DNA from 2 places in the Pseudomonas azerbaijanorientalis genome. Region 2 is predicted to be linked to the other one. Evidence: predicted binding sites of a transcription regulator. Region 2 holds the regulator's gene; the other holds the start of a gene.
The links. Region 2 encodes FliA, which starts transcription of late flagellar genes. Its sites were predicted from a motif close to CTAAAGTTTNNNNNNNNNNNGCCGNTAA; they were not measured.
Positions count from the first base shown of each region.

Region 1: motA (flagellar motor stator protein MotA) is a predicted target of FliA. The motif match lies at 13,799-13,826, and genes of this name have one in related genera.

Region 1 is NZ_CP077078.1:688,977-704,706, forward strand. It holds gene KSS91_RS03005 (YqiA/YcfP family alpha/beta fold hydrolase) at 1-568, shown strand, start outside; gene parE (DNA topoisomerase IV subunit B) at 619-2,523, shown strand; gene KSS91_RS03015 (esterase-like activity of phytase family protein) at 2,523-3,512, shown strand; gene KSS91_RS03020 (retropepsin-like aspartic protease family protein) at 3,509-4,033, shown strand; gene parC (DNA topoisomerase IV subunit A) at 4,041-6,308, shown strand; gene KSS91_RS03030 (PqiC family protein) at 6,484-7,197, shown strand; gene KSS91_RS03035 (AhpA/YtjB family protein) at 7,458-8,975, opposite strand; gene serB (phosphoserine phosphatase SerB) at 9,111-10,325, shown strand; gene asd (archaetidylserine decarboxylase) at 10,453-11,313, opposite strand; gene KSS91_RS03050 (rhodanese-like domain-containing protein) at 11,332-12,147, opposite strand; gene KSS91_RS03055 (HDOD domain-containing protein) at 12,190-13,728, opposite strand; gene motA (flagellar motor stator protein MotA) at 13,896-14,747, shown strand; gene motB (flagellar motor protein MotB) at 14,751-15,730, shown strand, end outside.
Region 2 is NZ_CP077078.1:4,674,244-4,688,823, reverse strand. It holds gene fliR (flagellar biosynthetic protein FliR) at 1-397, shown strand, start outside; gene flhB (flagellar biosynthesis protein FlhB) at 401-1,540, shown strand; gene flhA (flagellar biosynthesis protein FlhA) at 1,770-3,899, shown strand; gene flhF (flagellar biosynthesis GTPase FlhF) at 3,911-5,239, shown strand; gene fleN (flagellar synthesis regulator FleN) at 5,356-6,186, shown strand; gene fliA (RNA polymerase sigma factor FliA) at 6,183-6,923, shown strand; gene KSS91_RS20860 (chemotaxis response regulator CheY) at 7,091-7,462, shown strand; gene KSS91_RS20855 (protein phosphatase CheZ) at 7,484-8,272, shown strand; gene KSS91_RS20850 (chemotaxis protein CheA) at 8,321-10,582, shown strand; gene KSS91_RS20845 (protein-glutamate methylesterase/protein-glutamine glutaminase) at 10,631-11,761, shown strand; gene KSS91_RS20840 (flagellar motor protein) at 11,761-12,501, shown strand; gene motD (flagellar motor protein MotD) at 12,517-13,407, shown strand; gene KSS91_RS20830 (ParA family protein) at 13,451-14,239, shown strand; gene KSS91_RS20825 (CheW domain-containing protein) at 14,366-14,580, shown strand, end outside.

The DNA of each region.
Region 1 (15,730 bases), 2.2 Mb from region 2:
GCCGTTGTCGAAGAAGGCCTGCCAGTTGGTCGAGGTGATGGAGCGTCTGGGCCTGAGCGAACAGTTGCGCGTTCCGGCATTGCACCACCACCCGCGCCAGGCTATCGAGCAGCTGGAGCAGGCGATCGCCGAACTGGGACGGCCACTGCTGGTCGGCAGCTCCCTCGGCGGCTACTATGCCACTCACCTGGCCGAGCGCCATGGCTTGAAAGCCCTGTTGATCAACCCTGCCGTCAGCCCGCACCGGATGTTCGACGGCTATCTGGGGACGCAGAAAAACCTGTATACCGAAGAGGCCTGGGAATTGACCCACGACCACGTGACGGCCCTGGCCGAACTGGAAGTGCCGGCACCCCGGGATCCGCAGCGTTATCAGGTATGGTTGCAGACAGCTGACGAAACGTTGGACTATCGTCTCGCCCAGCAGTATTACCGGGCATGCGCCTTGCGTATCCAGGCCGGTGGCGACCACAGTTTCCAGGGTTTTGCCGCGCGATTGCCGGCCATGTTGAGTTTTGCCGGCATCGGCGCCGATTTGTATCAGGCAATCGATTTCACCGCATTGTGAGCGATAGCCCCATGAATTCTTTTTTCACCGAACACTGACGACGAGACCCCATGGCCACTCCCAGCGCTAGCTCTTATAACGCCGACGCCATCGAAGTCCTCTCGGGCCTCGACCCGGTGCGCAAACGCCCCGGCATGTACACCGACACCAGTCGGCCGAACCACCTTGCCCAGGAAGTCATCGACAACAGCGTCGACGAAGCCCTGGCCGGGCATGCCTCATCGGTACAGGTGATCCTGCATGCCGACCATTCGCTGGAAGTCAGCGATGACGGCCGTGGCATGCCGGTGGACATTCACCCCGAGGAAGGTGTTTCGGGCGTCGAGTTGATCCTCACCAAGCTTCATGCCGGTGGCAAGTTTTCCAACAAGAACTACCAGTTCTCCGGCGGTTTGCACGGGGTGGGTATTTCCGTGGTCAACGCCTTGTCCACCGAAGTGCGGGTGCGGGTCAAGCGTGACGGCAACGAGTACCAGATGACCTTCAAGGATGGCTACAAGGCCACCGAACTGGAGATCGTTGGCACTGTTGGCAAACGCAACACCGGCACCAGTGTGTTCTTCGCACCGGATCCGAAATACTTCGACTCCCCGAAATTCTCCATCAGCCGCCTCAAGCACGTGCTCAAGGCCAAGGCCGTGTTGTGCCCGGGGCTGCTGGTCAGCTTTGAAGACAAGGCCACCGGCGAGAAAGTCGAATGGCATTACGAAGACGGCCTGCGTTCCTACCTGGTGGATGCGGTCAGCGAATTCGAGCGCCTGCCGGACGAGCCGTTCTGCGGCAGCCTGGCCGGTAATAAGGAAGCGGTGGATTGGGCGCTGCTGTGGCTGCCAGAAGGTGGCGACGCGGTACAGGAAAGCTACGTCAACCTGATCCCGACTGCCCAGGGCGGTACCCACGTCAACGGTTTGCGCCAAGGCCTGCTCGACGCCATGCGCGAGTTCTGCGAATTCCGCAGCCTGTTGCCGCGCGGCGTGAAGCTGGCGCCGGAAGACGTCTGGGAGCGCATTGCCTTCGTACTGTCGATGAAAATGCAGGAGCCGCAGTTCTCCGGCCAGACCAAGGAGCGCCTGTCGTCCCGTGAAGCGGCGGCGTTTGTTTCCGGTGTGGTCAAGGATGCGTTCAGCCTGTGGCTCAACGCCCACCCGGAAACCGGCATGCTGCTGGCGGAACTGGCGATCAACAACGCCGGCCGTCGCCTCAAGGCCAGCAAGAAGGTCGAGCGCAAACGCATTACCCAAGGCCCGGCGCTGCCGGGCAAGCTGGCCGACTGTGCCGGGCAGGACCCGATGCGTTCCGAGCTGTTCCTGGTGGAAGGTGATTCCGCCGGCGGCTCGGCCAAGCAGGCGCGGGACAAAGAATTCCAGGCGATCCTGCCGTTGCGCGGCAAGATCCTCAACACCTGGGAAGTCGACGGCAGCGAAGTGCTGGCTAGCCAGGAGGTGCACAACATCGCCGTGGCGATCGGTGTCGATCCGGGTGCGGCCGACATGAGCCAACTGCGCTACGGCAAGATCTGCATCCTCGCCGACGCCGACTCCGACGGTCTGCACATCGCGACCTTGCTGTGCGCCTTGTTCGTCCAGCACTTCCGCCCGCTGGTGGATGCCGGTCACGTCTACGTGGCCATGCCGCCGCTGTACCGCATCGACCTGGGCAAGGAAATCTACTACGCCCTGGATGAAGCCGAACGCGACGGCATCCTCGATCGTCTGGTAGCCGAGAAGAAACGCGGCAAACCACAGGTCACCCGATTCAAGGGGCTGGGTGAAATGAACCCGCCGCAGCTGCGTGAAACCACCATGGACCCGAACACTCGGCGTCTGGTGCAACTGACGCTGGAAGATTTCGAGGCTACCTCGGAAATGATGGACATGCTGCTGGCGAAGAAACGCGCCGGTGACCGCAAGACCTGGCTGGAGTCCAAGGGCAACCTGGCCGAGGTGCTGGGCTGATGCGTCTGGGCTTTGCCCTGGCCTGTGCGTTGCTGCTGACGTCGATTACGGTATCTGCCGAGCCGGCGCCACAGCTGCGCGTGTTGTCCGGGCATGTCATCGATGGCATGCCCGGTGGCAACCTGTCCGGGCTGGCGCAGTGCGGCAATGACTTGTGGGCAGTTTCCGACCGCGACGATGATCAGATCTACCGCCTCGATACCCGCGAATCCGTGTGGCAGGCACAAACGGTGCACATTGATGTACCACCGGTGCCTGACAGCGGTTTGCCCTGGGGGCTGAAGTCTCGTGTCTGGGGGGCTTCGTTCGTGCGTGGCGGCGATCTGGACTTCGAAGGCATCACTTGCGACAGCGCCGGCAATCGCTACATCGTCAGCGAAGGCCATGCCGCTGTCTTGCAAGTGCCGCCAACGGGGCCTGCTACCTGGCTGAAAATTTCGCCGATGATGGTTCGCGAGGCGCGGGCCAGAGGTTTGCTGTTGCAATTCAATGCGCTGTTCGAAGGGCTGGCGGTCAATCCGGCGGGCGATCAGATGTGGCTCGCCGCCGAGCGTAAAGGCCGCGGACTGCTGATGATCAAACGCAAGCAGACGTTGTGGGATTGCGACGGTGGCTGCGTGCTGCTGAGCGAGGCGGGCATGGAAATGCAACCCGAGCAGTTTCCCCGCGCCAGAGCTGTCTCGCGGGATTTCTCTGACCTGTCGCTGTTCAACGGCAAGCTGTTCACCCTTGAACGCAACGCCTATCAGATTTGTCGCCGGGACCCGCAGACGGCCAGGGTCGAGCGCTGCTGGTCGTACGCCGCCGAGTTGTTGCAGGAAAACCGTCGTTATCCACAGGACTACGGGTTGGAAGAAGCGTTGATCGTGGATGCTGATGGCGCGTGGATCGGTGTCGACAATAACTTCGGTGCGCGCGCCGATGGTGAAGTGCGTCCGGTGGTCTGGCGCTTCGCGGTACCGGACGGTGGCTGGAGTGCCAGGCTGTGAGGCAGCAAACGCCGGGGCAGCGCATCGGCCGGGTGTTTATGGTGCTGGCCTGGTGCGCAGCGCTGTTTCTGGCCACAAGGTTTTTCGCCCAGTGGGAAGCTCGGCAGCAAAATCCAAACGTGGTGGTCAGCTCGGAGCAGGGCGAAGGTTTCATCGAGGTGAAACTGGTCAGCAATGTGCAGGGGCATTTCGTTGCCAGCGGCCAGATCAATGGCCAGCCGGTGGACTTCATGCTTGATACCGGGGCGACCGATGTGTCGATTCCGGCGGACCTGGCCAGGCGTTTGAAGCTCGAAGAAGGATTCGGCGTGACCCTGAGCACGGCCAATGGCCTGAGCCAGGGCTATCGCACCCGTATTGAACGCCTGCAACTGGGCGACATCGTGCTGCTGGATGTGCGCGCACTGGTGGCCCCGGGGCTGCATGGCGATCAGGTGTTGCTCGGCATGAGCGCACTGAACAAACTTGAATTTACCCAGCGCGGTGGCACCATGCTGCTGCGCCAGACAACGAACCGATGAGGCCCGCATGAGCGACTCCCTTGATCTCAGCCTGGACGGTGTAGAACGCCGGTCACTGGCTGACTTCACCGAAAATGCCTACCTCAACTACTCCATGTACGTGATCATGGACCGTGCCTTGCCGCATATCGGCGACGGTCTGAAACCGGTACAGCGGCGTATCGTCTACGCCATGAGCGAGCTGGGGCTGGACGCCGATTCCAAGCATAAGAAATCGGCGCGTACCGTCGGTGACGTGCTCGGTAAATTCCACCCCCACGGCGACTCGGCCTGCTACGAAGCCATGGTGCTGATGGCCCAGCCGTTCAGCTACCGCTACACGCTGGTCGACGGCCAGGGCAACTGGGGTGCGCCGGATGATCCCAAGTCCTTCGCCGCCATGCGTTACACCGAAGCGCGGCTGTCGCGTTATTCCGAGGTGCTGCTCAGCGAGCTGGGCCAGGGCACGGCGGACTGGGGGCCGAACTTCGACGGCACGCTGGACGAGCCGCTGGTCCTGCCGGCCCGTTTGCCGAACATCCTGCTCAACGGCACCACCGGCATCGCCGTGGGCATGGCCACCGACGTGCCGCCGCACAACCTGCGCGAAGTCGCCACGGCGTGCGTGCGTTTGCTCGATGAGCCCAAGGCCACGGTCGAACAGCTCTGCGAACACATCCAGGGCCCGGATTACCCGACCGAAGCGGAAATCATCACCCCGCGCGCCGACCTGCTGAAAATCTACGAAACCGGTCGCGGCTCGGTGCGCATGCGCGCCGTGTATCACATCGAAGACGGCGACATCATCGTCACCGCGTTGCCACATCAGGTCTCGGGCGCCAAGGTGCTGGAGCAGATCGCCGCGATGATGCAGGCCAAGCCGTCCAAGGCCCCGCAAATCGCCGACCTGCGCGACGAATCCGATCACGAAAACCCGTGCCGGATCGTGATCATTCCGGGGGCGCGCAAAAACTTCGACCACGATGCCTTGATGCAACACCTGTTCGCCAGCACCGAGCTGGAGTCGAGCTACCGGGTCAACATCAACATCATCGGTCTGGACGGCAAGCCGCAGCTGAAAAATCTGCGCGCGCTGCTGGTCGAATGGCTGGAGTTCCGGGTGCAGACCGTGCGTCGTCGCCTGCAATTCCGCCTCGACAAGGTTGAGCGTCGCCTGCACCTGTTGGACGGTTTGCTGATTGCCTACCTCAACCTGGATGAAGTGATCCACATCATCCGTACCGAGGAACAGCCACGGGCCAAACTGATCGAACGCTTCGCCCTGAGCGAGATCCAGGCCGACTACATCCTCGACACCCGTTTGCGTCAGCTGGCGCGACTGGAAGAGATGAAGCTGCGTGCCGAGCAGGATGAACTGCTCAAGGAACAAGCCAAGCTGCAAGCCCTGCTGAGCAGCGAAGCCAAGTTGAAGAAACTGGTGCGCACCGAGCTGATCAAGGACGCCGAAACCTACGGCGACGACCGTCGTTCGCCGATTGTCGAGCGCGCCGAGGCCAAGGCCCTGACCGAACATGATCTGCTGCCGAACGAGAAAGTGACGGTCGTACTGTCGGAAAAGGGCTGGATTCGTTCCGCCAAAGGCCACGAGATCGATGCCACCGGGCTTTCCTACAAGGCCGGGGACGGTTTCAAGGCGCTGGCCGCCGGGCGCTCCAACCAGTTTGCCGTGTTTATCGACTCCACCGGTCGCAGTTATTCGGTAGCGGCCCATACCTTGCCGTCGGCCCGTGGCCAGGGCGAACCGCTGACCGGTCGCCTGACGCCGCCGCCGGGAGCGAGTTTCGAATGCGTGCTGATGCCCGAGGACGACGCGCTGTACGTGATCGCCTCCGACGCCGGCTACGGTTTCGTGGTCAAGGGCGAGGACCTGCAAGCCAAGAACAAGGCGGGCAAGGCCCTGTTGAGCCTGCCGAACAACGCCAAGGTCATGCTGCCGCGCCCTGTGGCCGATCGTGAGCAGAACTGGCTGGCATCGGTGACGACCGAAGGTCGCCTGTTGATCTTCAAGATCAGCGACCTGCCACAATTAGGTAAAGGCAAAGGCAACAAGATCATCGGGATTCCCGGTGAGCGAGTGGCCAGTCGCGAAGAGTATGTGACGGACATCGCCGTATTGCCGGACGGTGCAACATTGGTGTTGCAGGCCGGGAAACGTACCTTGTCACTGAAAGCGGACGACCTCGAACACTACAAGGGTGAACGTGGCCGTCGTGGCAACAAACTGCCGCGTGGCTTCCAGCGGGTAGATGCGCTGCTCGTCGAAAACCTCAATTAGGCGACATAGAAGCGCCGAACTACGAATTAACCCGTAGTTCGGCGCTTTGCGCTGGAGTCGGAACGCATATTCACGGATGATATGGCCTTTCAAGCGCCGGCACTGCCGCGCGTTATTCATATTTATTGAGTATTTTCACTGTGATCAGCCTTTTATTGATCACCTGGATGGGACGATGACTGCTCTGCGCCTTCCTTTTATTCTTATGCTCGCCGGCATTCTTGGCCTGGCGGGTTGCAGCGTTCACCAACCGGTGTCGTTGTATCAGCTGGACGCTGGAAACCCTGTTCAGCCTGCACAGAACGCGGGCATGGCGGTATTGTTGGGTCCGGTCACCGTGGCCGACTACCTGCAGCGCGAAACCCTGTTGCAGCGTCAGCCGGATGGCAGCTTGCAAGCATCGACCGACGGTCGTTGGGCCGGCAGCCTTTCGTCGGATATCGATCAATTGCTGCTGCGTCAGGTCGCAGGTCACCTGGACAGCCAGCGCGTAGTGCTCGCCCCGGCAACATTGGGGTTCACCCCGGACGTTCAGGTGCTGCTGACCATCACGCGACTGGATTCGGGTGCAAAACAACCGGCGATCCTCGATGCGCAATGGCGCCTGATCGACCGTCGCGGGCAGGTCCGCGACAACCGCATCATCCATTTGCAGGAACAGCATGCCGGTAGTACGGCGGCTCAGGTCCAGGCACAGGGCGTGTTGTTGCAACGCCTGGCCGAGCAACTGTCGGTGGCGCTCAAGCCGCTGGCCAATCAGCCACCAATCGCCGAAGTCCCGCGTAAAGCGCCAGCCAAGGCGGCTGCACCTGCGGTAGAACAGGAAAAGCAGCCGAAGATCCCGATGGCCGCGCCTATTCGTACGGATATGGAAGTGTTCCGCTTCTAAGCCAGAGCTGAAGCTGTTCCCTCAATAAAGCCCGCCTTGTGCGGGCTTTATTGTTTCTGCCGGCTGGCGATCTCTAGTGTGGCTGGTGGCCTCATCGCGAGCAGGCTCGCTCCCACAGGGGATCTTCAGTGAGCACTCCGTTGTGGTAAACCCGGATCAATTGTGGGAGCGAGCCTGCTCGCGAAGGCGTAGGTGCAGACAACAAAAAAGCCCGCAGACGATCACTCATCTGCGGGCTTCATCGTGGCCGGGCCTAAGGTTTAAGCCCGGCGCTCGTGCATTCGCGCCAGTTGCCGCTCAAGCATCGATGGATACGGCTCCATCAACCGTTCCACGCAGCATGCACCTTCAGGGCTGGCAATCGGGCGGATCCGTGCGCGCTGACGGATCAAGGCGTCGTCACTGATCTTGCGTTCCACCAGCAGCAGGTTGCGACTGTGTTGCGACAGGGCCAGGGCGTCCTGGGCAGGGTCGGTCAGCAGCAGGTCGATCTGGCTCAGGCCAAACAGTTCGTCGCCCAGGGTCAGGCCCAGCTGCAATTGCAGGGTGATGCCGCTGTCCGCGACTTCGATCTGCAACTGGTGGCCCAGGGCCCGCAGCAGCTCGCCACAGCAAATGGCGTTGGTCAGGTAATCGTCGCCGCTGTCTTCAGTGTGGAACAGCATCAGCGTGCTGCCATCGTTCAAGGTCTCCACTTCGCCTTGATACAGCGATGCGGCCTGGTCGAGGCAATCGCGATAACGCTCCAGCAGTTCTTCAAGACGCGCCCGCGGCAGGCGGCGCAGTTGCTCCTGGGAACCCAGTTGCACCGCCAGTACCGCGCTGTGTTGCGGCACGCTCGGCGTAGCCTTGCGAATCACCGGTTGCGGGGTGCTGTCCAGCGACTCGTCGCGCAGGTCGGCGAACGGGTCTTCGTCATCGTCGTCTTCGACGGTGCTGACGATCTGCCGTGGCGCTGGCTTGAGCGCCGCTACCGGGCGGCTCTCGTCGAAACTCGGATCGCGCAGGTTACGGACTTCGAAGGCCGGGTCGGCCTCGTCATCGGCCTCGTCGAATTCCGGCTCCGGTTCCGGCACAGGGGCGGGCTCCGGGGCGAAGTTGGCGTGCAGCTGACGCGCCAGGTCGCCGATTTCGTCCTGGCGGTCGGTGGCCGGGGTGTATTCATCGATATTGCGCAGCCACACCCGCAATTGCAGCAGGGGCGTTGAGAGATACCGCCCCATGCGCAGGCTCAGGGCCAGGGACAGGGCCAGCAGGATGGCGCTGAGGATGCCCATGCTTTGCAGGCTGATGGTCATCGGCTGCTGGAATTGGTCCATGTCCAGACTGATGCGCAATTGCCCGGCGGTCACGTCCTGGAAGGTGATCTTGCTCTGGTACATGCCTTCGGCTTCGCCCAGCAGGCCATGCTTGGGACGCTGGCCGGATTCGGCAAGGATGCGGTTGTCCGGACTGTAGATGGCGGCGTGGGCCACCAGCTTGTTCTTGGTCAGGTTATTGAGCAGCACATTGAGGCTGAGGATGTCGTTGGACACCAACAGCTCCGTGGCCGAAGTGGCCGTCTGCGTCGTCAGGCTTTCGCCCAGCGCATCCGCCTGCTCATGCATGGCCTGCTTGAATTGCAGGCCCATCACGCCGGCATAGATGACCAGGGCCAGGGCGACCAGGATCACGTTATGGCTGGCGATGCGCAATGCAATCGGTACACGGCGGTGGCGCAGTGCCCGGAAGATCAGCAGGAAGAAGTTATCGGTTTTTACTGGCGTAGGCCGGTTCACTTGAGCTCGGCTCTTTTGTCCGTGAAGTTGACGCGCAGTATAGCGACAGGCCCTAGACCGTCAAAGCGCTCACGGTGCCCGATGGTCACTGAAAGTGGGTAGAATGCGGTTTTTTTCCACCTGCGGGGGTGCGCCTTGCGCGAAATCGTCCTGATAAACATCACGGGAGTCGACCGTCCGGGTCTGACTGCGGCCATTACCGGCGTTCTGGCCCAGGGTGGTGTGAACATTCTCGACATCGGTCAGGCGGTGATCCACGACACCTTGTCGTTCGGCATCCTGGTTGAAATTCCCGACACCGAGCAAGGCAAGTCCGTGCTCAAGGACATCTTGTTCAAGGGCTACGAGCTCGATCAACAGGTGCGTTTCACACCGGTGTCCGAACAGGATTACCAGCAGTGGGTCGGCAACCAGGGCAAAAAGCGCCACATCGTGACCCTGTTGACCCGCAAGGTGACAGCCGGGCAGTTGCAGGCCGTGAGTTCGATCACCGCCAAATATGGCCTGAACATTGACCACATCGATCGTCTGTCCGGGCGCATGCCACTGGACACTCCGGCCGACAAGGGCAAGGGCTGCATCGAGTTTTCCGTGCGTGGCGAGGCGGCTGATCCGCAGGCGCTGCGGGCCGAATTCCTCAGCGTCGCCCAGGAACTGAACGTCGACATCGCCTTCCAGGAAGATTCGCTGTTCCGTCGCAACCGTCGCCTGGCGGTGTTCGACATGGACTCGACCCTGATCGAAGCCGAAGTGATCGACGAACTGGCCAAGGCGGCTGGCGTGGGTGACAAGGTTTCGGAAATTACCGAGCGGGCAATGGCCGGCGAACTGGATTTTCGCGCCAGCTTCAAGGAGCGCCTGGCCTTGCTCAAAGGTCTGGACGTCAATGTGCTGGATTCCATCGGTGCTTCGTTGCGCCTGACCGAAGGCGCGGAAACCCTGTTCGCCGAACTCAAGCGCCTGGGCTACAAGACCGCGATCCTGTCGGGCGGCTTCACCTACTTCGCCAAGCAACTGCAGGCCAAGCTGGGGATCGACTACGTGTTTGCCAACGAACTGGAAGTGGTCGACGGCAAAGTCACCGGCGTAGCGGTCGAGCCGATTGTCGATGCGCAGCGCAAGGCGGATCTGCTGAAGGAACTGGCACACAAGGAAGGCTTGCGCCTGGAGCAGACCATTGCGGTCGGTGACGGTGCCAATGACTTGCCGATGCTGGCGATTGCCGGGTTGGGCGTAGCGTTCCGCGCCAAGCCGCTGGTCAAGCAGTCGGCCAAGCAGGCCATTTCGACGCTGGGCCTGGATGGCGTGCTGTACCTGCTGGGCTTCCGCGATCGCGACGGACAGCTGTAACGCGCAAACCCACTGTAGGAGCGAGCCTGCTCGCGATGAACCTGAGAGCGACGCGGGCATTCAGAATGCCCGCGTCATCGTTAACGCCCATCGCGAGCAAGCTCGCTCCTACAGGTATGTGCGTTGATCAGGCCTTTGGCGAACCCATGCCCTGACCCATCTGCACCGCTGTGCCGGCAGTCATTTCTTCAGCCCACTTCACCTGATCCGGCCCGAACAGCACGACGGCGGTCGAACCCAGCTTGAAGCGTCCCAGTTCCGCACCTTTTTCCAGATGGATCGGCGCGCGAGCGGCTTCGTCGTAGCGGAAGGTTTTCAGCTCGCGTTTCGGCGGCGTGACCAGGCCGGCCCAGACGGTTTCAATCGAAGCCACGATCATCGCGCCCACCAGCACCACGGCCATCGGCCCGCGCTCGGTGTCGAAAATGCACGCCACGCGCTCGTTGCGGGCGAACAGTTCCGGAACGTTTTCAGCGGTGGTCTGGTTGACCGAGAACAGACGGCCCGGGATGTAGACCATCTCGCGCAGGGTGCCGGCCAGCGGCATGTGCACGCGGTGGTAGTCCTTCGGCGACAGGTAGATGGTCGCGAAGTCACCGCCCATGAACGGCGCAGCATTCGCCGCATCGCCACCCAACAGTTCCAGCACGCTGAAACTGTGGCCCTTGGCCTGGAATACACGGCCGTGCTCGATCGGGCCGAGCTGGCTGATCGCGCCGTCGGCCGGGCAGAGGATCGCGCCCGGAGTTTCGTCCAACGGACGGGCACCGTCTTTCAGTGCGCGGGTGAAGAACGCGTTGAAGTGCTCGTAGGCAGTCAGGTCTTCGACCAGCGCCTGGGACATGTCCACCTGATAGCGCTTGGCGAACCAGGCGGTAAAGGCATTCTTGAACCAGCGCACGCGGCATTCGGCGATGCAGCCGGCCAGTCGCGAGAGCAAGTTGTGGGGCAGCAGGTACTGGCCGAGGAGAAACAGACGCTTGTTCATTAACAGTCCTTAAAAATCTTAAATTTCTACCGGGGTATCGGGATGGTTGCCCCATTCGCCCCAAGAGCCGGCGTAGCCCTTGACCCGCGGATAACCGAGGGACTTGGCCACCAGATAGGTGAAGCCAGAACGGTGGTGGGTCTGGCAGTGGGTAATCACTTCTTTGTCTTTGCTGATCCCGAGTTTTTCGAGGATCTGCGGCATGTCGGTGCGGATGCGCAGCTGGCGTGCCCGATCCATGCCGGAGGTCCATTCGAAATTGACCGCGCCGGGAATGTGCCCGCCCTTGGCCGCCAGGACTTTCTCGCCGGAATACTCCAGCGGCCCGCGTGCGTCCCAGATGGCCAGGTCGGCAGCGCCGAGCCGGCTTTGCAGGTATTCGCGGGTGGCGGTAGGTTCATCGTGCAAGGTCAGAGAAACCGGGCCACCCACGGCTGGGGGGATCTGGATCGACATGGGCAAACCTTCTGCCAGCCAGGCCGTCAGGCCGCCGTCGACATAGTGGTACTTGCTGTGGCCGATGACATCCAGCAGCCAGATGAAGCGTCCAGCCCAACCGCCGCCTTCGTCGTCATACACCACGTATACCGCATCGGGATTGTGTCCCAACTCGCCAAACAGCGTTTCGAGCGCTGCCTGCGGGGGCATCAATCCCGGGGCGGGGGCCTGCCCCAGTTGCGTGCGTTTCGGATCGACAAAGCGCGCGCCGGGAATGTGTCCCTCGGCGTAGCGGGCGGGACTGGTCAAGTCCACCAGAATCAGTTCGCGGGCGTCGAGGCGAGGGAGCAAGTCGCTCGGCTCGATCACCAGCGGCAAGCCAGAGAAGTCAGACATGTGAGGTCTCCAGAGCACAAAAGGGAGGATTGTAGCGCAGCCTTATTGGCCGCGGTGGCTAAAGCTGTGCAGGGCTTTTTCGATGCACTGCGCGGTTTTGCCGAAGGCCTGTACGGAAATTTCCGAAAACGGCCCGCCGCCCTGGTCCGCCACGACGATCATGATCACCCGGCCATTATTGACCAGCGAGCGCAGCAGCAGGTGTTCGCCGCTGAACTGCGAACGCAGGCTGTTGGGCAGCAGGGCCGAGAATTGCGCGTTGTTGGTCGGCGTCAGGCGGACCTGGGCCTGTTGCGCGAGCAGGCGTTGCAACACGTTGCTCTGGCTGACCACGAAGTTCAGCCCGGCTGCCTCCTTCGCCAGGCCGGCCGTCTGGTGCACACGAAGGTTGGCATGGGTACGGTCGGCCATCAGGATCATCACCCTACGCATGCCGCAGGCCACGAGGGCGTCCCGGGCGGCGATGGTCAAGTGCATGGCGTTGGTGAAGCGACTCGGCTCGACCAGCAATTCGGCGCATTGCTTGCGCCATTTCGCCAGATCTTCGGCAGTGGGTGCCGCGGCTGGTAGCAAACCTGCGTGGACACGGTTCATGCCCCACGGCCAGATCAGCGATTCGGCGGGGTGCCAGAGGTCGGGCATGGCGTGATGGCGCGCGCTGTTGGCGGCTTGCTGGTGCAGTTGTTGTTGCACCTCATCCATTGGCATTTGCAGGTAAAGGCTGGTCAGGTACTGCCAGCGTTCACTGTGCGGGCTGTCCCAGGCGTGTTGTGCCGACAGCGCCAGACCGTTGGCCAGCAGCACCGTATTGGCCGGTTGATTGAGCCAGCGGCGCAGGGTCGGATCGTCATCGAGGCGGTTCTGCTGGCGCAACGGGTGCTTGCTGTCTCGGGCGATGCGCAGGACTTTCACCAGCTCCCGCTGCTCGGTGAGCAATAGTCGATAGCCCTGTTGCACCCAGATCGGCAAGCGCCAGACCTCCACCAGCGCCTGGCCGATGTCCAGCAGGCGTACGCCAAACAGTTGCATTTCGACTTTACGTGCCGACTCACCTTTATGGATGACCCGCAGTTCCCAGTCTTCGAGCAGTTTTGGATGGGTCAGCGCCAAAGGCCACAGGGGCGAAAGAAACAGCAGGCTACCCCAGTGGATGTCCTGCCACAGGCGCGCCAGGCGACTGGCAAAAAAACCATTGGCCTGTTGCGTGGCGTGCTGGCTGATCATCTGCAGCTGACGCAAGGCTTTGGGGATTTCGGACTGGGGTTCGGCGGGCAGGCGAGCGAGCAGCTCTTCGGCGCGCTTCAAGCCGAGGCGATTGATCGCGATCTCGAGGTTTTCCGCCGGCTCGACCATGCCGCCGTGGGTGTGCCGGTTGGCTTCGCGAATCACGCTCAAGGCCAGGGCGGGGCTGCCTTGCATGAGGTCGGCGATATCGCGCAGCGAGCTGCGATTGTCGCGGATGGCCTTGCAGACCCGGTCGTAGCTGGCTTGCGGAACCGGCAGGCGCACGCCATCTAGCAGCTTGACCCAGCCTTCGAGCGTCGTCGGTTTTGGTGTTGGAACGTTCGTTTCGTTAACCATGGTGGGAGGCGATCATCGTCAACAATACCTGTGCCCGGAAGGGGTCAAATTAGCTTTTCGCCTGAACTGGCTATAGTCTGGCGCAGTTTTGCCGATAAGTAGAAGAAGAGATTTTTTAACTTCCGAATATGACCTTGAACCCGACTCAGTAAGTGCTCTCCTAACCTATGGCTAAAATTATCGGCATCATCGTCGTATTCGCGAGCGTGCTCGGCGGATACGTGCTTTCCCACGGCAAGATTGCCGCCCTGATCCAGCCTTTCGAGGTCATGATCATCGGTGGTGCAGCCCTCGGCGCCTTCTTGCAGGCCAACCCCGGCTACATGACGATGCACGTGCTCAAGAAGTCCCTGAGCATGTTCAGTTCGCGTTTCAACCACGCCTTTTACCTTGAAGTGCTGGGCCTGATCTACGAGATCCTCAACAAGAGCCGCCGCGAAGGCATGATGGCCATCGAAGGCGACATCGAAGATGCCGCCGCGAGCCCGATCTTCGCCAAGTACCCGACGGTCCTCAAGGACGAACGCATGACCGCGTTCATCTGTGATTACCTGCGCATCATGTCCTCCGGCAACATGGCCCCGCACGAGCTTGAAGGCCTGTTCGACATGGAGCTGTTCAGCCTAAAGGAAGACCTGGAGCACCCATCCCACGCGGTCAACGGCATCGCCGACGCCATGCCCGGTTTCGGTATCGTCGCGGCGGTACTGGGTATCGTGGTGACCATGGCCTCGCTGGGTGAGGGCGACCAGAAGTCCATCGGCCTGCACGTCGGTGCGGCACTGGTCGGTACCTTCTTCGGTATTCTCGCCGCCTACGGTTTCTTTGGCCCGCTGGCCCATTCCCTGGCCCACGATGCCAAGGAAGAGCTGAACGTCTACGAAGCCATCAAGGCCTCGCTGGTGGCTTCGGCTTCCGGCATGCCGCCATCGCTGGCCGTAGAGTTCGGGCGCAAGGTCCTGTACCCGGCGCACCGTCCAAGCTTCGCCGAGCTGGAACAAGCGGTTCGCGGTCGTTAAGTTATGGAAAATAATCAGCCGATAATCATCAAGCGCGTCAAGCGCATCGCTGGCGGGCATCACGGGGGCGCGTGGAAAATCGCCTTCGCCGACTTCGCCACGGCGATGATGGCGTTCTTCCTGGTGTTGTGGCTGCTGTCCACCGCCACGCCGGAACAGAAGATCGCCATCGCCGGTTACTTCAAGGACCCGATCGGCTTTTCCGAAAGCGGCACGCCGTACATCATCGATCTGGGCGGCACGCCGACCCTGGCGCCGGAAAACACCCTCAACCCCGAGGTGAAGTCCCAGCCGCAGCCGGACAAGGTCACCATCGATACCGACCAGGTCGAAGGCATGGCCGAGCAGGTCGAAAAAGAGCGCCTCGAGTTGTTGCTGCAGGAACTGCAGAACAAGGTCGAAGAAAACCCGCAGATGCAGAAGTTCAAGGACCAGATCCTGTTCGAAATCACTCAGGACGGCCTGCGTATCCAGATCATGGACGCGGAAAATCGCCCGATGTTCGACTCGGGCTCAGCTCGCTTGAAACCGTATTTCGAAGACATCCTGTTGGCCATGGCCGACACCATCAAGGCGGTGCCGAACAAGATCAGCATCAGCGGCCACACCGATGCCAAGCCATACACCGGCACCGGTGATTTCGGTAACTGGGAACTCTCGGCCAACCGTGCCAACGCCGCACGGCGTGCGCTGGTAGCGGGCAGCTATCCGGATGCACAGGTGGCGCGCGTGGTCGGTTATGCCTCGTCGGCGTTGTTCGATCGCGAGCATCCTTTCAACCCGGTCAACCGCCGTATCGACATCGTGGTGCTGACCAAGAAAGCCCAGCGGGCCATCGAAGGCTCGCAAGGCGCGGAGCCTGCTCCCGATGCGCCGCAAGGTTCGGCTGCACCAGGCGCAGCACCGACCGCACCGGTCGACCCGAACGCGTTGCCGGCGGACAAGGAACCACTGCCGGCCCACGAACTGCGCGAGCGTCTGAA
Region 2 (14,580 bases):
GCAATTTTTCACCATGCTGGTGACGCTGCTGTTCCTGTCCATGAACGGTCATCTGGTGGTGTTCGAGGTCCTCACCGAGAGCTTCACCACGTTGCCGGTGGGTGGCGGCCTGATGGTCAACCATTACTGGGAGCTGGCCGGCAAGCTCGGCTGGGTGCTCGGTTCGGCGTTGTTGCTGGTGTTGCCGGCAGTCACCGCGCTGCTGGTGGTCAACATCGCGTTTGGCGTCATGACCCGGGCGGCGCCGCAACTGAATATTTTCTCGGTCGGCTTCCCGCTGATCCTGGTCCTGGGGCTGTTTATCGTCTGGGTCGGGCTGGCGGACATTCTCAATCAGTATCAACCGCTGGCCACCGAGGCCTTGCAGTTGTTACGCGAAATGGCGCGGGCGAGCTGAGTCATGGCTGAGAGCGAAAGCGGTCAGGACAAAACAGAAGACCCCACGGAGAAGCGCAAGCAAGACTCCCGTGAAAAGGGTGAGATAGCGCGGTCCAAGGAACTCAACACCCTGGCGATCATGCTGGTCGGTGCTTCGGCGTTGCTGATTTTTGGCGGCGCCATGGCGCAGGACATGATGGAGCTGATGCGCTTCAACTTCTCGCTGCCGCGGGAGGTGATTCTGGATCAGCGCTCCATGGCCACCTACCTGATGCGCTCGGGACAGATTGCCCTGTGGTCGATCCAGCCGGTGATGATCACCTTGGTGCTGGCCGCCATCATCGGTCCGATTTCCCTGGGGGGCTGGCTGTTCGCGGCAAGCTCCATGGCGCCCAAGTTCAGCCGTTTGAACCCCGGTCCCGGCCTCAAGCGCATGTTCTCGACCAAGGCGCTGGTCGAGCTGCTCAAGGCCCTGGCCAAGTTCATCATCATCCTGTTCGTAGCGCTGGCGGTGTTGTCGTCGGACATCGACGACCTGCTGCGTATCGCCCATGAACCCCTGGACATGGCAATCATCCACAGCCTGCAAGTGGTGGGCTGGAGCACCTTGTGGATGGCGTGCGGGCTGATCCTCATCGCTGCGGTAGATGTGCCGGTGCAGCTCTGGGAAAGCCACAAGAAACTGCTGATGACCAAGCAGGAAGTGCGCGACGAGCACAAGGACCAGGAGGGGCGGCCGGAGGTCAAGCAGCGGATTCGACAGCTGCAGCGTGAGATGTCCCAGCGGCGGATGATGGCCGCCATTCCCGAGGCTGACGTGGTCATCACCAACCCCACGCACTACGCTGTGGCCCTCAAATACGATCCGGAGAAGGGCAGTGCGCCGGTATTGCTGGCCAAGGGTAACGACTTCCTGGCCCTGAAGATCCGCGAGATCGCCGCGGCCAACGAGATCCTGCTGCTGGAGTCACCGGCGCTGGCGCGCTCGATTTATTACTCCACCGAACTGGAGCAGGAAATCCCCGGCGGGCTTTATCTGGCGGTCGCGCAGGTACTGGCCTACGTCTATCAGATTCGACAGTACCGGGCGGGCAAGGGCAAACGACCGGATCCGCTCAAGGATGACCTGCCGATTCCGCCGGATTTGCGCCGCGATTCCTGAGTCTAGCGCTGTCGCTGATGGCCCCTTCGCGGGCAAGCCCGCTCCCACAGGTTCGGCGATAACTTGTGGGAGCGTGGCTTGCCCGCGATGACGTCAGCCCAGGCAGCACATATCCCACTGAAAAATCGCTCTATTTCTCCCTTTGCAAAAGTTGGAAAGCTTCTTGCAGTAGCCGCCCTGCGCCTGCTTCAGGCGTCAAAAGTTTGCTTTAAAGGAACGGGGAAAACCGGTGGATCGCTCTCAGTTAATCAACAGTGCCCGCAGCAACATTGCCGACCTCAGTCGGGGCAATCTGGGCGTGCCGCTGTTGCTGCTGGTCATGCTGGCGATGATGATGTTGCCGGTGCCGCCGTTCCTGCTCGACGTGTTCTTCACCTTCAACATTGCCCTGTCCATCGTCGTGCTGCTGGTGTGCGTCTACGCCTTGCGCCCGCTGGATTTCGCGGTGTTTCCGACCATTTTGCTGGTGGCGACGCTGTTGCGCCTGGCATTGAACGTGGCCTCCACGCGGGTGGTGATGCTCCACGGCCAGGACGGTCACGCAGCCGCCGGCAAGGTGATCCAGGCGTTCGGTGAAGTGGTGATCGGCGGTAACTACGTGGTCGGTATCGTGGTCTTCGCGATCCTGATGATCATCAACTTCGTCGTGGTGACCAAGGGTGCGGGGCGGATCTCCGAGGTGAGCGCGCGTTTCACCCTCGATGCGATGCCCGGCAAGCAAATGGCGATCGACGCCGACCTCAACGCCGGCCTGATCGATCAGGCCCAGGCAAAGGCCCGCCGCTCGGAAGTCGCCCAGGAAGCCGAGTTCTACGGTTCCATGGACGGTGCCAGCAAATTCGTCCGTGGTGACGCCATTGCCGGCCTGTTGATCCTGTTCATCAACCTGATCGGTGGCATGGCAGTCGGTATCTTCCAGCACGGCATGACTTTCGGCGATGCCGGCAAGGTGTATGCGCTGTTGACCATCGGTGACGGTTTGGTGGCGCAATTGCCATCACTGTTGTTATCGACAGCAGCGGCGATCATGGTGACCCGTGCGTCCGGTTCGGAAGACATGGGCAAACAGATCAATCGCCAGATGTTCGCCTCGCCCAAGGCGCTGGCGGTGGCGGCAGGCTTGATGGCGGTCATGGGCCTGGTGCCCGGCATGCCGCACTTCTCGTTCCTGAGCATGGCGGCCCTGGCGGCCGGTGGCGCCTACCTGTTCTGGAAAAAGCAGAACGTCGCCAAGGTTCAGGCCCTGCAAGAGGTCAAGCGCCAGCAGGAGCTGCTGCCGTCGCCGGCCCGTGCCCAGGAAACCAAGGAGCTTGGCTGGGATGACGTGACGCCCATCGACATGATCGGCCTGGAAGTGGGCTATCGCCTGATTCCGCTGGTGGACCGCAACCAGGGCGGTCAGTTGCTGGCGCGGATCAAGGGGGTGCGCAAGAAGCTGTCCCAGGATCTGGGCTTCCTGATGCCGACCGTGCATATCCGCGACAACCTCGACCTGGCGCCGAGTGCCTATCGCCTGACCCTGATGGGGGTGATCCTGGCGGAAGCGGAGATTTACCCGGATCGCGAGCTGGCGATCAACCCGGGGCAGGTCTACGGCACGCTCAACGGCATTACCGCCAAAGATCCGGCTTTCGGCCTGGAGGCGGTCTGGATCGAAATCAGCCAGCGTACCCAGGCGCAATCCCTCGGTTACACGGTGGTCGATGCCAGTACAGTAGTGGCTACCCACTTGAACCAGATACTCTACAAGCATTCCAGTGAACTGATCGGTCACGAAGAAGTGCAGCAACTCATGCAATTGCTGGCCAAAAGCTCGCCGAAACTGGCTGAGGAGCTGGTGCCGGGCGTGGTTTCGCTGTCGCAACTGCTCAAGGTGCTGCAAGCGCTGTTGGCCGAGCAAGTGCCGGTTCGCGATATCCGCAGCATTGCCGAGGCCATCGCCAACAATGCCGCCAAGAGTCAAGATACCGCCGCGCTGGTGGCTGCCGTGCGGGTTGGCGTCTCCCGCGCAATCGTCCAAAGCATTGTAGGCACTGAGTCGCAGCTGCCAGTTATCACGCTGGAGCCAAGGTTGGAACAGATATTGCTCAATAGTCTGCAAAAGGCAGGACAAGGCTCGGAAGAGGGCGTTCTGCTGGAGCCAAGCATGGCTGAGAAACTGCAACGCTCGCTGATCGACGCGGCGCAGCGCCAGGAGATGCAAGGTCAGCCGGTGATTCTGCTGGTGGCCGGTCCGGTTCGCGCGATGCTCTCGCGATTCGGCCGACTCGCAGTCCCGGGTTTGCACGTGTTGGCTTACCAGGAAATCCCTGACAACAAGCAAGTGACCATCGTTGCGACAGTAGGGCCCAACGGCTGAGGTAGTGGTTTATGCAAGTTAAGCGTTTTTTCGCCGCCGATATGCGTCAGGCCATGAAGCTGGTTCGCGATGAGCTGGGCGCTGATGCAGCCATTATCGGCAACCGCCGGATTGCCGGGGGCGTCGAGCTGACGGCTGCGCTGGATTACAAGTTGTCGGCGCTGGCGCCGCGTGTTCCGAACATGGAGCTTGAAGACGAGCTGCGCAAGACTCAGTCGCGGATCGTCACCGCCCAGGCCGAATTGAGCCTGCGTGGCGATGGCGAGAGCGACAATGCGACCAACCGCCAGTTGTTCGCCGGTTTGCCGCTCACCGCAGCCGAGCCGCTGATCGAACCTACGTATGACCAACCTCGTCGCCCCGCACCGGCTGCTGTACCAGCGTCCGGTGGCGTGGACCCGCGTGCGTTCGACTCGATGCGCTCCGAGCTCAACAGCCTGCGCGAACTCATGGAAGTACAACTCGGGTCCCTGGCCTGGAACCAGCTGCAAGGCAGCCGTCCGGATCAGGCCAACCTATGGCGTCGCCTGCAACGCATTGGCCTGTCTGGCCCGCTGTCTCGAGACCTGCTGGCACTGATCAGCGAAATCCAGGAGCCTCGTCAGGCCTGGCGCATGTTGCTGGCACACCTGGCGCGCATGATCGTTACCCCGGAAGTCGAGCCGCTGGAAGAGGGCGGAGTCATCGCCATGGTCGGCCCAGCCGGCATGGGCAAGACCACCACCCTGGCCAAGCTGGCTGCCCGTTACGTGCTCAAGTACGGCGCGCAGAACATTGCGCTGGTGAGCATGGACAGCTTCCGCATCGGTGCCCAGGAGCAACTCAAGACCCTGGGGCGCATTCTCAATGTGCCGGTGACCCACGTCGATCCGGGCCAGTCCCTGGTGCAGGCGCTCGATCCATTGCTGCGCAAGCGCGTGGTGCTGATCGATACCGCCGGCCTGCAGGCCAGCGACCCGGCCCTGCGCATGCAGCTCGAAAGCCTGGCCGGTCGTGGCATCCGCTCAAAAAATTATCTGGTCCTGGCAACCACCAGCCAGAAACAGGTTCTAACTGCCGCTTATCACAGTTACAAGCGTTGCGGGCTTGCCGGCTGCATCCTGACTAAACTGGATGAAACGGCAAGCCTGGGCGAGGTGTTGAGCCTGGCCATCAGTCATGAGCTGCCAGTGGCGTACCTGACCGATGGCCCGCGGATTCCGGATGATCTCCATCTGCCGCGCCGTCATCAGTTGGTCAGTCGCGCCGTCAGTGTGCAAATGCAGGAAGAACCCAGCGAAGAAGCCATGGCTGACATGTTCGCTGACATCTACCACAGCCCGACCAAGCAGGTTGGCTGAGGTAATAATGAATCGTTTTTGTACCTACATCGATGGTCTGCCATGCATTGTTCCGTTTGTGAACGCGCAGCCAGTAATGTGGCCTCCGTCTATGCAAGACAAGGTAAAGAAATAACATGGGCAGCATGCATCCCGTACAGGTGATCGCGGTGACCGGCGGCAAAGGTGGCGTCGGGAAAACTAACGTGTCAGTGAACTTGTCCCTGGCTTTGGCTGAGCTTGGCCGGCGCGTCATGCTGCTGGACGCCGACCTGGGACTGGCGAACGTCGACGTTCTGCTGGGCCTGACACCCAAACGTACCCTGGCCGACGTGATCGAGGGCCGCTGCGAACTGCGCGATGTACTGCTGCAGGGACCTGGCGGCATCCGTATCGTTCCGGCCGCATCCGGCACTCAGAGCATGGTGCATCTGAGTCCTGCGCAACACGCGGGCCTTATCCAGGCCTTCAGTGATATCGGCGACAACCTCGACGTATTGGTGATCGACACCGCTGCGGGCATTGGTGAGTCGGTCGTCAGCTTCGTTCGTGCAGCCCAGGAAGTGCTGCTGGTGGTGTGCGACGAGCCGACCTCGATTACCGATGCCTACGCCTTGATCAAGTTGCTCAATCGCGACTACGGCATGAACCGCTTCCGCGTCCTGGCCAACATGGCCCAGAGCCCGCAGGAAGGGCGCAACCTGTTCGCCAAGTTGACCAAGGTCACGGATCGCTTCCTCGACGTCGCCCTACAATACGTCGGCGCGGTGCCCTACGACGAAAGCGTGCGCAAGGCTGTGCAGAAGCAGCGCGCCGTCTACGAGGCCTTCCCGCGTTCCAAGTGCTCGCTGGCGTTCAAGGCCATCGCGCAGAAGGTCGATACCTGGCCGCTGCCTGCCAACCCGCGCGGGCACCTGGAGTTTTTCGTCGAGCGTCTAGTGCAGCAAACAGCAGGACCTGTTCTATGACAGCCAGCGGTTACAACCTCTACAAAAAATCGGCTCGTGATGCGCAGTACGAGCTGATCGAGCGTTACGCGCCGCTGGTTAAACGCATTGCTTACCACTTGCTGGCGCGTTTGCCGGCCAGTGTCCAGGTCGAAGACCTGATCCAGGCCGGGATGATCGGCCTGCTTGAGGTATCGACCAAATATGACGCCAGCAAAGGCGCCAGTTTCGAGACGTACGCGGGCATTCGAATCCGCGGCGCCATGCTCGATGAAGTGCGCAAGGGGGATTGGGCGCCACGTTCGGTCCACCGCAATACGCGCATGGTCAGCGACGCCATTCGCTCGATTGAAGCGAAAACCGGCCGTGACGCTAAAGATCACGAAGTTGCGGCCGAACTCCAATTGAGTCTCGACGATTACTACGGAATTTTGAACGACACCCTGGGCAGCCGGTTATTCAGTTTCGACGATCTGTTGCAGGACGGCGAACACGAAGGGCTGCACGAGGATGGCGCGAGTGCTCATACCGAGCCGTCACGCGATCTGGAAGATGAACGCTTCCAGGCTGCGCTGGCGGATGCGATTGCCAATTTGCCGGAGCGTGAGCGACTGGTGTTGGCGCTGTACTACGACGAAGAGTTGAACCTCAAGGAAATCGGTGAGGTCCTGGGGGTCAGCGAATCGCGGGTCAGCCAGTTACACAGCCAGTGCGCGGCCCGCTTGCGGGGGCGTTTGGGGGAGTGGCGAGCGCGCTGAAGGCAGTGTGGGGACACTGCGAAAGAGGCTGGTGTGGTGTTGAGCTGCGCCGGTCCCGATCTGTTGTGCTCCAGACAGTCATTGAGTGCTTTGCCGGATTGATTGAAATGGCGCGTCCAGGTGCTGGGCGCGTTTAAGACTGCTTGGAGGTCGAATTGGACAAGAACATGAAAATCCTCATCGTTGATGACTTCTCAACGATGCGGCGGATCATCAAGAACCTGCTGCGTGACCTTGGGTTCACCAACACCGTCGAGGCCGACGATGGCACTACCGCCATTCCGGTGCTCAACAGCGGAAGCATCGACTTTCTGGTAACGGACTGGAACATGCCAGGTATGACTGGCATCGATCTGCTGCGTCACGTGCGTGCCGATGAAAAGCTCAAGCACCTGCCGGTGCTGATGGTGACCGCTGAAGCCAAGCGTGAGCAGATCATCGAAGCGGCCCAGGCCGGCGTTAACGGCTATGTGGTCAAGCCCTTCACGGCCCAGGCGTTGAAAGAAAAAATCGAGAAGATTTTCGAACGCATCGGTTGATGAGTGCGCCACGGGGGAGCTATGGGCAATAACGAAACTTCATTGGGCGACTTTGAATCGACCCTGAAAAAACACGCCGTCGAATTGGTCGAGAGCCTTGAAAAAGGCAAGTTCGGCGACGCGGTGCAATTGATCCATGAGCTCAACCAGACCCGAGACCGCGGCCTGTATCAGGAAGTGGGCAAGCTCACTCGCGAACTGCATAGCGCGATCGTCAATTTCCAGATTGACCCGCACATGCCGCAAGCCGAAGAAGTGTCGCAGATCACCGACGCCACCGAGCGCCTGGGCTATGTGGTCAAGCTGACCGAGGCGGCGGCCAACCGCACCATGGATCTGGTGGAAAATGCCACGCCGCTGGTCAACAGCCTGGCGGACGAAGCCCAGGCCTTGAGCACGGACTGGGGGCGCTTCATGCGTCGTGAAGTCGGTGCCGAAGAGTTTCGTGAACTGGCCCGTCGGGTCGACGGCTTCCTGGCACGCAGCGGCACGGACAATCGCGCGGTGTCGGGCAACCTCAACGACATCCTGCTCGCCCAGGATTACCAGGACCTCACGGGGCAAGTGATCAAGCGTGTGACCCAACTGGTCACCGAAGTTGAAAGCAACCTGCTCAAGCTCGTGCTGATGGCCAGTCAGGTGGACCGCTTTGCGGGCATCGAACATGACCGTGAAGCGATGCTTGCGCAAAAAGATCCACAAAAACATCTCTCTCAGGGTGAAGGTCCGCAGATTCATGCCGATAAAAGAGAAGACGTTGTGTCCGGTCAGGACGATGTGGACGATTTGCTATCCAGCCTGGGATTTTAGAATTTTAGGTATTTTGGGTTTTTAGACCTGTTAGGAGCACCCCCCCTGATGAGCTTCGGCGCCGATGAAGAGATCCTTCAGGATTTCCTGGTTGAGGCCGGCGAGATTCTAGAGCAACTGTCCGAGCAACTGGTCGAGCTGGAAAGCCGTCCGGATGATGCGGATTTGCTCAATGCAATTTTTCGCGGTTTTCACACTGTAAAAGGGGGCGCCGGCTTCCTCCAGCTCAACGAACTGGTGGAGTGCTGTCACATCGCCGAGAACGTGTTCGACATCCTGCGCAAGGGTGAGCGTCGCGTCGACTCGGAACTGATGGACGTGGTTCTCGAAGCGCTGGACGCGGTGAACGGCATGTTCAGCGAAGTCCGCGAGCGCAGCCCGATCACGGCTGCGACACCTGAACTGCTGGCGGCGCTGGCCCGTCTGGCCGAGCCGCAATCGGCTGACGAAGAGGTTACTGCACCTGTCGCCGCCGTGGTTGAAGCGCCGGTGGCTGAAGCCGATTCCGGCGATATTACCGATAACGAATTCGAGCAATTGCTGGACTCGCTCAATGCCGTCAAGGCACAGGCCGAGGCGCCGGCGGTTGCCCACGCACCTGCAAGCGAAGCACCTGCAAGCGACGAAATCACCGATGCCGAGTTCGAGTCGTTGCTCGATCAGTTGCACGGTAAAGGCCAGTTTGCCGTCGATGCGATTGCGCAGGCTCCGGCTGCGCCAGAAGCACCGAAAGCGCCGGGCGACAGTTCCGATATTACGGACGACGAATTTGAAGCACTGCTCGACCAGTTGCATGGCAAGGGCAACTTTGCTGTCGAGGCACTGGAGTCCGCCATTGCTTCGGTGCCTGCACCTGCTGCCCCAAGCGCGGTGGCGGCTGGCAGCGATCTGATTTCCGATCACGAGTTCGAAGCGCTGCTCGACGAATTGCATGGCAAAGGCAAGTTCAGCGAAGTCGGCACCGCGACGGCGGCCAATGGTTCGAGCGCTGCAGTTGCGGCACCGGCACCGGCAGCCAAGGCTGTGGCGCCCAAACCTGTGGCCAAGGCCCCCGAGCCAAAAGCCGAGGCCCCGGCCGCCGCTGCACCGGCTGCTGCCCGCGCCCCGGCCGCGCCACCGGCGGAAAAGCCGGCGAGCGAAGCCGAGACCACCGTACGGGTCGATACCGCGCGTCTGGACGAGATCATGAACATGGTCGGCGAGCTGGTGTTGGTACGTAACCGCTTGGTCCGCCTGGGTCTCAACAGTGGCGACGAAGCCATGTCCAAGGCTGTATCGAACCTCGACGTGGTCACCGCCGACCTGCAAACCGCGGTCATGAAGACCCGGATGCAACCGATCAAGAAAGTTTTTGGGCGCTTCCCGCGCCTGGTTCGCGACCTGGCTCGCCAGCTCAAGAAAGAGATCAACCTGGAGCTGGTCGGCGAAGAAACCGACCTCGACAAAAACCTCGTCGAGGCCCTGGCCGACCCGCTGGTCCACTTGGTGCGCAACGCGGTCGACCACGGCATCGAGTCGCCGGAAGAACGCGAAGCCTCGGGCAAGGCCCGTGGCGGCAAGGTGATTCTGGCGGCCGAGCAGGAAGGCGATCACATCCTGCTGTCGATCTCCGATGACGGTAAAGGCATGGACCCGAATGTCCTGCGTTCCATCGCGGTGAAACGCGGCGTGATGGACAAGGATGCGGCCGATCGACTGAGCGACACCGAGTGCTACAACCTGATCTTCGCCCCGGGTTTCTCGACCAAGACCGAGATCTCCGACGTGTCGGGTCGCGGCGTGGGCATGGACGTGGTGAAAACCAAGATTTCCCAGCTCAACGGTTCGATCAACATCTACTCGGCCAAGGGCCAGGGTTCGAAGATCGTCATCAAGGTGCCGCTGACCCTGGCGATCATGCCGACGCTGATGGTCATGCTCGGCAACCAGGCGTTTGCGTTCCCGCTGGTGAACGTCAACGAGATCTTCCACCTCGACCTGTCGACCACCAACGTCGTGGACGGCCAGGAAGTGGTGATCGTGCGGGACAAGGCGTTGCCATTGTTCTACCTCAAACGCTGGCTGGTCAGCTCCGCCGCTCACGAAGAGCAGCGCGAGGGCCATGTGGTGATCCTTTCGGTGGGCACACAGCGAATCGGCTTTGTCGTCGATCAACTGGTGGGCCAGGAAGAAGTGGTCATCAAGCCATTGGGCAAAATGCTCCAGGGAACGCCGGGCATGTCCGGCGCCACCATTACCGGTGACGGCCGCATCGCGCTGATTCTCGATGTTCCGAGCATGCTCAAGCGTTACGCCACCCGGCGTATTTGATTCTGCTGGAGCGGGGCGCCTGGCCTCGCTCCATCTAATGGAGTGTTTATGGCAGTCAAAGTCCTGGTGGTGGACGATTCGGGGTTTTTCCGCCGCCGCGTCTCGGAAATTCTTTCAGCGGATTCCAATATCCAGGTCGTCGGTACGGCGACCAACGGCAAAGAGGCGATCGATCAGGCGCTGGCCCTCAAGCCCGACGTGATCACCATGGACTACGAGATGCCGATGATGGACGGCATCACTGCCGTGCGGCACATCATGCAACGCTGCCCGACCCCGGTCCTGATGTTCTCCTCACTGACCCATGAAGGCGCCCGGGTCACCCTCGATGCGCTGGATGCCGGCGCCGTGGACTTCCTGCCGAAGAATTTCGAAGACATCTCGCGCAACCCCGAGAAGGTCAAGCAACTGCTGTGCGAGAAGATTCTCAGCATTTCGCGCAGTAATCGTCGTGTCAGTCACTACAGCGCTCCGGCGCCTGTCGCTGCGCCAGCGCAGACGCCTGCGCCTTCCAGCGTGGGCAGTTTTGCCAGCAGCGCGCCCGCGCGTCCGGCACCGGCACCGATTCCGGCGCGTGCGCATGCACCCGCTACGTCGTCGCCCGCGCCAAAACGCAAAAACTACAAACTGGTGGCCATCGGTACGTCCACTGGTGGCCCGGTGGCCCTGCAACGGGTGTTGACCCAATTGCCGGCCAACTTCCCGGCCCCGATCGTGCTGGTCCAGCACATGCCGGCCGCCTTCACCAAGGCCTTCGCCGAGCGCCTGGACAAGCTCTGCCGCATCAGCGTCAAGGAAGCCGAGGATGGTGACATCCTGCGTCCGGGCCTGGCGCTGCTGGCGCCGGGTGGCAAGCAGATGATGATCGACGGTCGCGGCGCGGTGAAAATCCTCCCGGGTGACGAGCGTCTCAATTACAAGCCGTGCGTGGACATCACCTTCGGTTCGGCAGCCAAGTCCTACGGTGACAAAGTTCTGGCGGTCGTCCTGACCGGCATGGGCGCCGATGGCCGCGAAGGCGCGCGCCTGCTCAAGCAGGGCGGCAGTTCGATCTGGGCGCAGGACGAAGCCAGTTGCGTGATCTACGGCATGCCGATGGCCATTGTCAAAGCTGAACTGGCCGACGCGGTGTACAGCCTCGACGACATTGGCAAGCACCTGGTCGAGGCCTGTATCTGATGGATGTTCTAAGCCTGATCGGCATCATCATGGCCTTTGTCGCGATCATCGGCGGCAACTACCTTGAAGGCGGTCATCTGGGCGCCCTGGCCAACGGCCCGGCAGCGTTGATCGTGCTCGGCGGAACCATCGGCGCGGCGCTGCTGCAATCACCGATGAGCGCCTTCAAGCGCGCCATGCAGATCCTCGCCTGGATCCTGTTCCCGCCGCGCGTCGACCTGGCCGGTGGCATCGACCGCGTGGTGAACTGGAGCCTGACCGCTCGCAAGGAAGGTTTGCTGGGGCTTGAAGGCATCGCCGACGCCGAGCCTGACAATTACGCCCGCAAAGGCCTGCAACTGCTGGTCGACGGCGCCGAGCCGGAAGCGATCCGCAGCATTCTGGAAGTGGATTTCTACACCCAGGAAAGCCGCGATATCGAAGCGGCCAAGGTCTTCGAAAGCATGGGCGGTTACGCGCCGACCATCGGCATCATCGGTGCGGTGATGGGCCTGATTCACGTCATGGGCAACCTGGGTGATCCGTCGCAACTGGGTAACGGCATCGCCGTGGCCTTCGTCGCCACCATCTACGGCGTGGCCAGTGCCAACCTGGTGCTGCTGCCGATTGCCGCCAAACTCAAAGCCATCGCGCTGCGCCAGTCGCGTTATCGCGAAATGTTGCTGGAAGGGCTGCTGTCGATCGCCGAAGGTGAAAACCCTCGTTCCATCGAGTTGAAGCTTCAGGGCTTCATGGATTGATGGGAGACATGGATCATGGCACGTCGTCGCCAGCATGAAGAACACGTCAACCACGAACGCTGGCTGGTGTCCTACGCGGACTTCATCACCTTGCTGTTCGCCTTTTTCGTGGTGATGTACTCCATCTCTTCGATCAACGAAGGCAAGTACAAGGTCATTTCCGAGGCGCTGGTCGGGGTCTTCACCGATTCCGATCGTTCGCTCAAGCCGATCCCCATTGGTGACGAGCGGCCGAAGACCGTGACCCCGGCCAAGCCGCTGGTCAAGGACAGTGACCAGGTCGATGCCGGTGTCTCCGGCGCCAGCGATCCGCTCAAGAGCATCGCCGACGACATCAGCGCGGCGTTCGGTGACCTGATCAGCTCCAACCAGATGACCGTGCGCGGCAACGAGTTGTGGGTCGAGATCGAGCTCAATTCCAGCCTGTTGTTCGGCAGCGGCGATGCCATGCCCAGCGACATCGCGTTCAGCATCATCGACAGGGTCGCAGCGATCCTGAAGCCGTTCGACAACCCGATCCATGTCGAAGGTTTCACCGACGATCAACCGATCCGCACCGCGCAGTATCCGACCAACTGGGAGCTGTCCTCGGCCCGCTCGGCCAGCATTGTGCGCATGCTGGCGATGCAGGGGGTGAACCCCGGTCGCCTGGCGTCGGTGGGCTACGGCGAGTTTCAGCCGGTGGCCAACAACGCCACCGCCGAAGGCCGCGCACGCAACCGTCGCGTGGTGCTGGTGGTGTCGCGCAACCTCGATGTTCGCCGCAGCCTCACCGGCACCGGAACCGCCCATGCGCAACCGGATGCCGCATTGAAGCGTGCTGGCACACAAACTGCACCGACCCCGGTCAAGTCGCCGGTACGAGAGAACGCCGTCAATTCTCCGTCACCGGCATTAACACGTTGAGCTATTTCTCGGCCGATCCGTTCGGCCGGGAGGAACAATCCGAATGAGAGTCTGGGCAGTCGCCAATCAAAAGGGTGGTGTCGGTAAAACCACTTCCTCCATCGCTTTAGCCGGGTTGCTGGCCGAGGCGGGCAAGCGCGTGGTCGTGGTCGATCTCGACCCCCACGGCTCCATGACCAGCTACTTCGGCTACGATCCCGACAGCCTGGAACACAGCAACTACGATCTGTTCCTGCACAAGGGCAACGTGCCGCAAGGCCTGCCGGGTCAACTGTTGCTGTCGACCAGCGACGAACGCATTTCCCTGTTGCCGTCCAGCACTGCGCTGGCCACCCTCGAGCGCCAGTCGCCGGGGCAAAGCGGTCTGGGCCTGGTGATTGCCAAGAGCCTGGCGCAACTGTGGCAGGACTTCGATTACGCCGTGATCGACAGCCCGCCCTTGCTCGGCGTGCTGATGGTCAATGCCTTGGCGGCGAGCCAGCAACTGGTGATCCCGGTGCAGACCGAACACCTGGCGGTCAAGGGCCTCGAGCGCATGGTCAACACCCTGGCGATGATCAACCGCTCGCGCAAGCAGGCATTGCCATTCACCATCGTGCCGACCCTGTTTGACCGCCGCACCCAGGCGTCCCTCGGAACCTTGCGCGTGCTGCGCGACAAATTCCCCGAGGAAATCTGGCAAGGCTATATCCCGGTGGACACGCGCCTGCGCGATGCCAGCCGTGCCGGGCTGACGCCTTCGCAGTTCGACGGCAAGAGTCGTGGCGTTCTCGCTTACCGTGCGTTGCTCAAGCATCTGCTGGCAGCGCAACTTGTTGCGCAGGTGGCGTGACATGACCTCGATCCCTGTAGGAGCGAGCCTGCTCGCGATGGACGTCAACGATGACGCGGGAAACCTGGCACCCCGTGGCGCTCACAGGTTCATCGCGAGCAAGCTCGCTCCTACAAGTGAGCGCTCATGAATCGACTGGTAAAGACAACATCGCGCCCGCAACTGGCGTTGCAGTCGTATCTGGATAACTTGCTGCAAGACGCAACCGAGGAGATGGCCGAGGTTGTCGAAGCGGTGAGCGTCGTCGAAGAGCAAGGCGTGCTGGACGAGTTCCAGGCTGCCGTTCTCGAAGAACAGGCCCGGGATGCGCAGCAATTCGCGGTAGCAGCCACTGCGGTGAC